Regions from separate parts of the Pseudoalteromonas sp. S554 genome, predicted to be linked through region 3. Evidence: predicted binding sites of a transcription regulator. Region 3 holds the regulator's gene; each other region holds the start of a gene.

Region 1 (3,179 bases), on a different contig from region 3:
GTAAGTCGTATACACGCTGGCCTTCTTCAGGGTTGCCTCTTTGTGGATGTTCAGGAAATAAAATAGGTGTGATATTTTGTGCCTTGGCTGATGAAATTAAATGCTCAGCGGCATCAGTAGGGTAAGTTGTTAAACCAGACTGAGAGTATTTTTGGCCTTGAAAAATGGCATGGCTTAGATTTTTGTTTTTAAGTTTGTCTACGTTTGCCCTAATACTCACAATATTATCTAAAAAAGGTCCCGACACTGTGGTTGTTTGAACTGACTTATCTGGGTATTGGTTTTCGATTATATGCTCAATGATCCGCCCTAACTGACTGCTGTGACTATTGCCATAAATAATAATGTTGTAATTACCTTCAATATTGTTTTGTGTAATTGGAGTATGACTGGCACTTGTATTTGATTGCTGAACTTTGGTATTACTGCTGCCTGAACCGCAGGCTGATAAAAAGATTAAAGAAAAAAGCCAAAATTGTTTAGGGGTATTAAAACTTATCATACTAATTTGTACCAATATTGAAAACTACTTACTGATACTAGTAGGTTAATTCTTATGCCACAAGTTCTTGCACGGCTCAAATACCTTAGTGATATTTTGTTTTATGATTTAAACAAAAAGCCCAGCAAAAATGCTGGGCTAAGGTACTTAGGTAATAAAGGTATTATTGCGCTAATTCACCAGTAGCTGACTCTATGTGTGCTCTTACAAACCACTGAAATTGCTCAAGATCGGCAAGTTGGCTTATTAACATATCTTCAGATACTGGGTCTAAATCTGATACCGTTTCGATGGCTTTACGGTGATCGGCATTAATGCCGTTGTACACTTTATCTAACGCGCCTAAATGCTCGGTAACAAGTCCTTTACCTAATGAATATTCGTTCCATGTACGGCGGTCAACAATTGACTTAGGTGTCCCTACTGGTATGCCGCCTAAAGTGGCAATACGCTCGGCTATTGTATCTGTCATTTCGCGCACAGCTTCAACCTGAGGGTCTAGCATTTCATGCACACCTATAAAATTAGGACCAACAACATTCCAATGAATATGTTTTAGTGTTAATTGAAGATCTATAAGTGCAACCATGCGGTTATCTAAGGCTGCGATAGTTTTTTCAGCTGATTCGTTGCTCATACCTGGTGCAGTAAATTTAGCTTGCTTATTTGTATTGCTCATAACTTCTCCTACTTAACTATTTAATATTTTCACGTAGTCCTTTAATGTAATAAATACGTGATAATTGTATGAAGCAATCAATATGCCGAAAGTTAAACTAAATATAATTGTTTTAAATCAGTCGCTTGTGTTTTTGCTTTTGTTTGGTTTTTTATTAATATGAGGTGGTTATGAAAAGTCTGCATCTTTTTGTAAAATTTGCAGACCAAACAGATTTGCTGAAACTAAACTAGAATATTTTTAACGGGTGTATTCATGTGCCTTTAGTAATTCAAGCGGTATTACTTCAAGCGATTTTTTATTAGTGGCCTGCAAGATAACTGGCGGCGCAACGTTTGCTTGTTGCGCATGAAGCCATCTTATTGCGCATAAACACCATTTGTCGCCAGCTTTTAAGCCTTTAAAATCGTAAAGTGGATTGGGCGTTATGAGATCATTACCTTGTGACTTCGAAAACTGTAAAAATTCTTCGGTCATAATTGCACATACACTATGATTACCGCGATCAGAGTCTGGTACATAGCAAAAACCCTCGCGAGTATACCCGCCATTCCCACAGCATAACTGTAACCGGGTATCCAGAACGTTAAATTGATTTGCCATTAGGTGCCTCAAGTCATTATGTTTAATACAGTAAAAATTACTTTATCAGGCGCTAAAAAGTATAGCTACTAAAGTGAGGATGTTTGATTATGGCTTTTTAAAAAAATCGGGGCATTTAAATGAAGGGAGGAGGGGAAAAGTATTATTTGTGCCACAAACTAGTTTCACTAGATCGTGGCACAAGTTAAGTTAAAGTTTGTTAACTATTCGTATTTTCTGGCTTTTTTAGTTTTGATTACTGCAATGTATGCGTGCCAGCTTGCATAGCTAAGTAGTGGCATAATCACAATAAACCCAACAGCCCCAGTTACAAAACCAAGCGCAACCATTAGGAAAATGCATATTGACCAAACAACCATCGGCGCAAAGTTATTTTTAACGGCGTTAATAGATGAGACGATAGCTGTCATTATGTCTACGCGTCTTTCCATCATAATTTGTGGTGTAAATGCAGACACTGAAAAAACAGACACGAGTAAAACGCCACCTGCAATTGTACCAAGCGTTAAAAATGCTGACAGTTCTTCAAATGTTGGGTTAGCGTAGTTAGGGTATAGAGCATGAACAAGGGCGGCAATGCGCATCCACGCAATCATTATTACGAGTAATAATATTGCAAATCCCCACTCTCCAACTGGGTTTCTAAACATCGACTTTAGCGAATGCCTAAAAGTGGGTTTGTGGCCTTTTTCGAGTTCCCATGCTACGTCGTATAGGCCGGCTGCGAAAGCGGGTCCAATTAAAACAAACGCAACAGTGGCGGGTAAAATTACAAATACGCTTTGTGCAAAAAATGCAGAGTAGATAATAGCTGCAGGAATAATACTAAACACTAGGCCATAAATTACAGTAAGTAACGGGGCTCGGGTCATATCTTTAAACGCAAGTGCTAACCAGTGAAAAGCAGCGAACGTATCTACTTTGTTACACTCTATACAGCGAGCAAATTCGGTATTTTTTTCAATTGTTTTTGTTGTAGGCATAAGTGGAGCTCCTCTATAAAGCCTCTATTTAGGTTTAGGTCATAAACGCTTTATTTACAAATATTAAACATACATACGGAGCTAAAATTAAAATTGTTCACTAAATAAACGTTTTATGTTTTTAGAAGGGGGGATTACAAAAGGAAATTTTATAGGAGGATTGCTGAAATCAATATTAATAAAGTACTACTTAACCTGTAGGCAGGTTAAGTAGTTAAATAATGCTCAGCCTAAGCTGATTGCTAGGTATTGTATCTCATCACCATTTATTTGTGGCAAAAAGTAAATATCGTTGTATTTAAAATATTGCTGAGAGTTTATGGTAACTGGCTCAGCTGACGATGGTAGTTCATCGTAAACTTGCCCTAAGCTATAGTCGAAGACGTTGCCAATTTTAATAGCTTTGTTGCGC
Region 2 (3,179 bases), on a different contig from region 3:
TTTTACCAAGGGTATTAAGCCTAGCTAGCATTTTTGCTTTTCGGTTGGTTGGTTTAACTGCAATTTGTGTGTTTGCTGTTTGGTTTAATGTATTTATAGGGTTCATCACTTGGCTCCGGTTTAAGTCTGTTGAAAACATGCGCATTTTGCATGCAAAGCGTACAAAAATAAAACGATAAAAATTACCTATGAGGCATTAGTTATTTTTATCTGAAGTAGTGGTTGTTAATAAAATGTTTAATTGTGTTTTTTCTGTTTTTTAATTTTTATTTCACCCTGATCCTTTTTATATTATTGTTTTAATTGTATTTTTACTGATTTTGTTTTTTATTTATGCATATTCGATTATTTTAAATGGGTAATTATTCAGATTATTTTATTTTGGTTTTTAATTGTTATTTTTGTGGTTTTTTTATAGCAGCTAGTGGTTATGCTTAGTGCATTAAAAATCGTCGTTAATTTGATATTTAAAATAGTAATTGACTTAAAAATACGGTTTTTTAATAGAGTGTTTCTCTAATAGATAAAAAGCGCCTGCTATGAGGCAGGCGCTTTAGTGTTAGTTACGTTTAAACGTGTCTAACTGGGGATGGAGCCTCTCAGCTTTTTGCTAAGGGCATAAATTTTGGAGCAAATTGCTTGCTGAATATTTTAGTCTTGCTGAGCCACTAAAAATTGGATAATTAAATCTCTAGTGTGATCAAAAACAGGGAGGGCATATGAGTTAAATTTATGTCCATAAAACGCTGCTTTTATCTTTATTGTTTATAACGATAAATAACGAACGCAGTCTATGTTTGTATAAAGCCATAGAGTTGTTTACTTAGGCAAGTACTAACTAGACCAATGGCCCTTATTCTGAGCCGAACAACATAAACGAGAAAAAAGAGACAGAACAGATACAAAAAAGCAGCATTCAATAAAATAAAATGCTGCTGAAGGGATGTTAAATATAGTGAGTTAATTGCGGGTTATTTAACGTGTTTAAAGGTAAATAATTGATAACCATCTAGCTCAGGAACTAACGTTACTAGCTGCTCTTCTTGTTTTGCAATTTCAGCAAAATTACCGCATAACGAATTAGCTCGTTGCTCTAAATTGTTCGCGTGTAACTCTACTTTTTCTTCAATTTGTGCGCCCATATTTTCCATGCGTTCTTCGAATGCATCCATATCGCCGCCAGAACCTAATAACTCCGATCCAAGCGCGACCAGGATACTCCCCATAGATTGCATGACTGCTGATTCAACGGCTGTTTCTATTTGTTTTTCAAACTGATGCTCAAAGTTTTCACCAAATTGGTTAAAACTTTGCTGGCCCATAACAAAGGTGCCTTCTTGATAAAACGTGTTTTCTACTTCTACGCGTATATCGTCCATTAATGATGACATATCGTCTAAGCCATTAATGTTAAAAGCATTACCGACTTCTTCCAAAGCAACACCAGCGATTTTTACGCCGTCTAATGCAATATTAGCGACTTCGGGTAGCTGTATACGTAAGCTATCAGAGTATTGAGTAAGAGCTTGGCGTTGTGAGTTATTAAGCGCTACAAACTCACCATTTACCATTAAATCGCCATTGCTGTTGAATTGCATAGCTTGGTTTTTTGCTGTAAAAATTTCTAGTTCGTTTGGCTTGATGCGAACATCATTTTTAAACTCTACGTCGCATTGATCGTTGCTAAATGAAATTGTGGAATCATTATCGTTGTGTGCCATAGCAACAGGTGTACAGATTAATGCGCTAACTAATAGTAATTTTTTCATGTGATGACTCTATTTTTTGTTGATAACAAATAACTAATAACAAGTTTGGTGCCACTATTTTTTTATCAACAAAAGCAATGGCTTGTGTTTTTTTCTGGGTTTAAAGGTCTGTTTTATTTTTATTATTAGACTATATTTTAGTGAAATTCACCAACGAATATAAATTTATAAAAAAAATTTATCGATACGATAAAAAACTCTCACTTTCCACAATTGCAATTTAGCGCTATTTATTCACATTAATGACATGAAGGCTATTTACTATGGCTTTGTGGCTTTACTTTGATGCTAATTTGCACAGCATATTGGTGTTAAATTTTTTAATTTACCAATTACATTAATTAAAGCGTAATTGGTCTCAAACACTTTATGGAGTGGGTTGTGGGTAAGACATTTAGTTACGATGCGCTAGATGATGATTTTGTTGAAGACGAATACGAAATGGTCGGTCGAAATCAACACGATAAAAACAAGCAAAAGGTTAAGAAAAAGCTGGAAGACTACCTTGAGCAAAAACGCTTGCGCAAAAATCTAGGCGAAGATGACTTAAGCGATTACATTGATTAAATTGCACTAGTATAAATACAATACCAATTAATAACGGCAGCTAAGTGCACAGACAAGTACGCTTAAGCAGTTGTTACATTGGCAATAAAGAGGCTAATAGCCTCTTTATTACTTTTTACTGCGTGCTTTTAGCCTTACTTAATGCTTTTTGTATAGTGAGCTCTATCTTTTCTGGCTTAGTAAAAGGGGCATAGCGCTTAATTGGCGTGCCATCGGCTGCAATTAAAAACTTAGTGAAATTCCATTTTATTTTTCTAGTTAAAAGCCCCGGTAATGCTGACTTTAAAAATCGAAATACAGGGTGTGCATTTTTACCATTCACATCAACTTTGTCTGTTATTAAAAAACTGACTCCATAATTTATTAAGCACCCTTGCTCTATTTGCGACGCATCTCCAGGCTCTTGTTGGCCAAATTGATTGCACGGAAAGCCTATAATCACAAGTCCTTGACTGGCGTACTTTTCATGAAGCGCTTGTAAAGATGTGTACTGGTAGGTAAATCCGCATTTACTTGCAGTATTAACAATGAGTACAACTTTTCCCTCAAAGTCATCAAAGTTAATAGGTTGGCCTTGTAGACTTGTTGCGCTTAATTGATGAAATTTTTGCATGGTGGCTTCTTATTATTGTTGTTAGGCATACTTTAACGCGGCAAAGGTTTTACATAAAGTATAAAGTTTATTCGTGACGCGAGATATGTGACCTAACGGCCTTGGTATAGTTTGAGCTAAATTTTGCGTATTGCTTATACCTAATTTCACATCCCTGTAGGTGAAAAATAATAAACAATCCTCAGGCTGATAAAACTTAACTTTAGAGGGTAATAAGCCCTAATTTAAAA
Region 3 (3,179 bases):
GAAGTTAAAGCTGGCAGTATTGTAGGCTTGCTTGGGCCAAACGGCGCAGGTAAAACAACAACCTTTTACATGATTGTAGGCTTAGTCCCTAGCGACAAAGGCAAAATATCTATCGATGATAACGATATTACGCTTTTACCTATGCACAGTCGTGCTAGATTAGGCATTGGCTACTTACCACAAGAGTCGTCTATATTTAGAAAATTAACAGTGTATCAAAACTTAATGGCTATTTTAGAAACTCGAAAGGAGCTCACTAAACAAGCCAGAGAAGATACATTGAATAATCTATTAGATGAATTTAGCATTCAACACATTCGCGACAGCAAAGGCATGGCATTATCGGGCGGAGAACGTCGCCGAGTGGAGATTGCACGTGCTTTAGCCGCAGATCCAAAGTTTATTTTGTTAGACGAACCATTTGCCGGTGTTGACCCTATCTCAGTATTAGATATTAAAAAAATTATTGAACACCTGAAAAACCGTGGGATTGGCGTATTAATAACAGACCACAATGTAAGAGAAACCCTTGATGTTTGCGAAAAAGCCTACATTGTTTCTCATGGGGAACTGATTGCTTCTGGTACCCCTGAACACGTATTAAATGATAAAACTGTACGCGATGTATATTTAGGCGAGCAATTTAGGCTGTAACATTTACGCCTTATTTATAAGCATCTGCTAGTATTAACTATAACAACTTAAAAGGATTGTTAGAGATACATGAGGCAATCACTACAGCTGCGCATGGGCCAGCAACTTACAATGACACCTCAGTTGCAACAAGCTATTCGCTTGCTGCAATTAAGCACATTGGATCTTCAGCAAGAAATACAAGAAGCGCTCGACAGCAACCCATTACTTGAGGTTGAGGAGCAAGACTATGCCGATGATCTTGCGGGCAAAAATGAGCAAAAAGCAGATAACGATGAAGTTACAGTAACCGTATCTGCCGATGAAGCCCCTAGCGAGTATGAACAAGACAGTGGTGAAGCGCTTGCTAAAGATACCGTAAGTGACGACATGGCAATGGATGTTAGCTGGGATGAGTATATGAGTGCAGCCCCTGCATCATCTTCAGGCCCAATGCCTGAAGATGAGTCTATATATCAGGGCGCATCAACTGAAACGCTTCACGAATACTTAATGTGGCAATTACAATTAACGCCATTTAGCCCTACAGATGAAGCCATCGCTATTGCTATTGTAGAAGCGGTGGATGATTCAGGCATACTGACACTCAGTTGCGAAGAGATTTTAGAGAGCTTTAATCAAGATAACGACGATGACGTTGAGGTTGAACTTGACGAAATAGAAGCGGTATTAAAGCGCATTCAGCTATTTGACCCAGTGGGTATTGCGGCACGTAGCTTACAAGAGTGTTTGTGTATTCAGTTAAATCAATTTGATAAAGGCACGCCTTTTATTGATGAAACAAAAATGATTTTAACCGAGCACATTGATTTGTTAGCTGCTCGTGACTACCGTACATTAATGAAAAAAACGAAGCTCAAAGAAGATGAGCTTAAAGAAGTAATGACACTTATTCATACGCTCAACCCTAAGCCTGCAGACACAATAGTACGAGAAGAGTCTGAGTATGTAATACCTGATGTGTCAGTTAAAAAAATTAAAGGCCGCTGGATTGTAGAGTTAAACCCAGACAGCATGCCAAAAATTCGTGTAAACAGCCAATATGCAGCGATGTCGCGTACAGTTAAATCAAGCGGCGATAGTCAATTTATTCGCTCACATTTACAAGAAGCTAAATGGTTTATAAAAAGCTTAGAAAGTAGAAATGATACACTTTTAAAAGTAACTAACTGTATTGTTAAACAACAACAGGGCTTTTTTGAACACGGGCCAGAAGCCATGAAACCGATGGTTTTAAATGATGTTGCCGAAATGGTAGAAATGCACGAATCAACAATTTCGCGCGTAACTACGCAAAAGTATATGCACACACCGCGTGGAATATTTGAGCTTAAATACTTTTTCTCAAGCCACGTTAGTACCGAAAATGGTGGAGAATGTTCATCTACGGCAATACGTGCACTTATTAAAAAATTAATCGCAGCAGAAAACTCAGCAAAACCATTGAGTGATAGCAAAATTGCGGATATATTGGCTGAGCAAGGAATTAAAGTAGCGAGACGTACAATCGCAAAATATCGCGAATCTCTGGCTATTCCACCGTCAAATCAGCGAAAGAGCCTGATCTAAGACGCTAAACAAAGAGGGTAATGCTTATGCAACTAAATTTAACTGGTCGTCATGTAGAACTAACTGATTCATTAAGAGACTATATAAATACCAAATTTGCGAAGCTAGAAAGGCACTCTGATCATATTAATAATGTTCATGTCATTCTTGATATAGAAAAATTAAATCAAAAAGCAGAAGCAACTATTCATGTAAGTGGTGCTGAATTATTCGCATCCACTGAACATCAAGATATGTATGCAGCTATTGATTCATTGATTGACAAGCTTGACCGTCAAGTAATTAAACACAAAGAGAAGCTTGCTCGACACTAATATGATGAAATTAAGTTCACTTATATGCCAGGACTGCAGTAAAGCTGCGGTCCTTTTTAATAGTAAAAAAAGAATTTTAGAGTTTATTAGCGAGCTGGCTCACGATAAATTACCGTATTTATCTCAACAGGATATTTTGGGCGCTTTATTAACCCGCGAAAAACTAGGCAGCACAGGGATAGGAAGAGGTATTGCTATTCCACATGGCCGAATGAGCGGCGCACAAGAACCTTTAGCATTGGTGTTAGTTAGTGAAACACCGATTAATTTTGATGCTATAGACAACCGCCCTGTTGATATTTTTGTTGCACTCATCGTACCTGAAGGCGATAACCAACAGCATTTAAAGACGCTAGCAACGATAGCTGATAAACTAAAAAATAAAGAATTTTGTAAGCAGCTTCGCTGTGCTAAATCGGATGCTGAGTTGTATCAAATTATTGTTGACCAATCGTAACAAATTTAAAGGGTGATTAATGGAGTTGATTATCATAAGTGGCCGTTCTGGTTCTGGTAAGTCGGTTGCTTTGCGCGTTGTTGAAGATCTAGGTTATTATTGCGTAGATAACATTCCAGTAAATTTATTACCTTCTTTGGTAAGAAGCGTTTCTGATAACTACGATAAAATTGCCGTTAGTATAG

What was found. The regulator sigma-54, encoded in region 3, starts transcription at its own class of promoters, with help from an activator protein. The targets are predictions, from matches to a motif close to GTTGGCACGNNNNTNGNNT.
Region 1: a site for sigma-54 is predicted at 1,253-1,271, ahead of dps (DNA starvation/stationary phase protection protein Dps). Genes of this name have one in related genera too.
Region 2: a site for sigma-54 is predicted at 1,807-1,825, ahead of CWB65_RS06110 (YggN family protein). Genes of this name have one in related genera too.

The regions. Positions count from the first base shown of each region.
Region 1 covers NZ_PNDV01000023.1:22,665-25,843, forward strand. Annotated here, with positions in the region: gene CWB65_RS06005 (hypothetical protein) at 1-502, opposite strand, end outside; gene dps (DNA starvation/stationary phase protection protein Dps) at 666-1,181, opposite strand; gene CWB65_RS06015 (DUF2237 family protein) at 1,422-1,784, opposite strand; gene CWB65_RS06020 (DUF2189 domain-containing protein) at 1,988-2,767, opposite strand; gene CWB65_RS06025 (DUF6515 family protein) at 2,993-3,179, opposite strand, start outside.
Region 2 covers NZ_PNDV01000024.1:486-3,664, forward strand. Annotated here, with positions in the region: gene CWB65_RS19850 (hypothetical protein) at 1-106, opposite strand, end outside; gene CWB65_RS06110 (YggN family protein) at 972-1,769, opposite strand; gene CWB65_RS06115 (PA3496 family putative envelope integrity protein) at 2,151-2,336, shown strand; gene CWB65_RS06120 (glutathione peroxidase) at 2,452-2,949, opposite strand; gene CWB65_RS06125 (AzlD domain-containing protein) at 3,169-3,179, opposite strand, start outside.
Region 3 covers NZ_PNDV01000034.1:87,909-91,087, forward strand. Annotated here, with positions in the region: gene lptB (LPS export ABC transporter ATP-binding protein) at 1-654, shown strand, start outside; gene CWB65_RS08785 (RNA polymerase factor sigma-54) at 724-2,223, shown strand; gene hpf (ribosome hibernation promoting factor) at 2,250-2,537, shown strand; gene ptsN (PTS IIA-like nitrogen regulatory protein PtsN) at 2,542-2,994, shown strand; gene rapZ (RNase adapter RapZ) at 3,014-3,179, shown strand, end outside.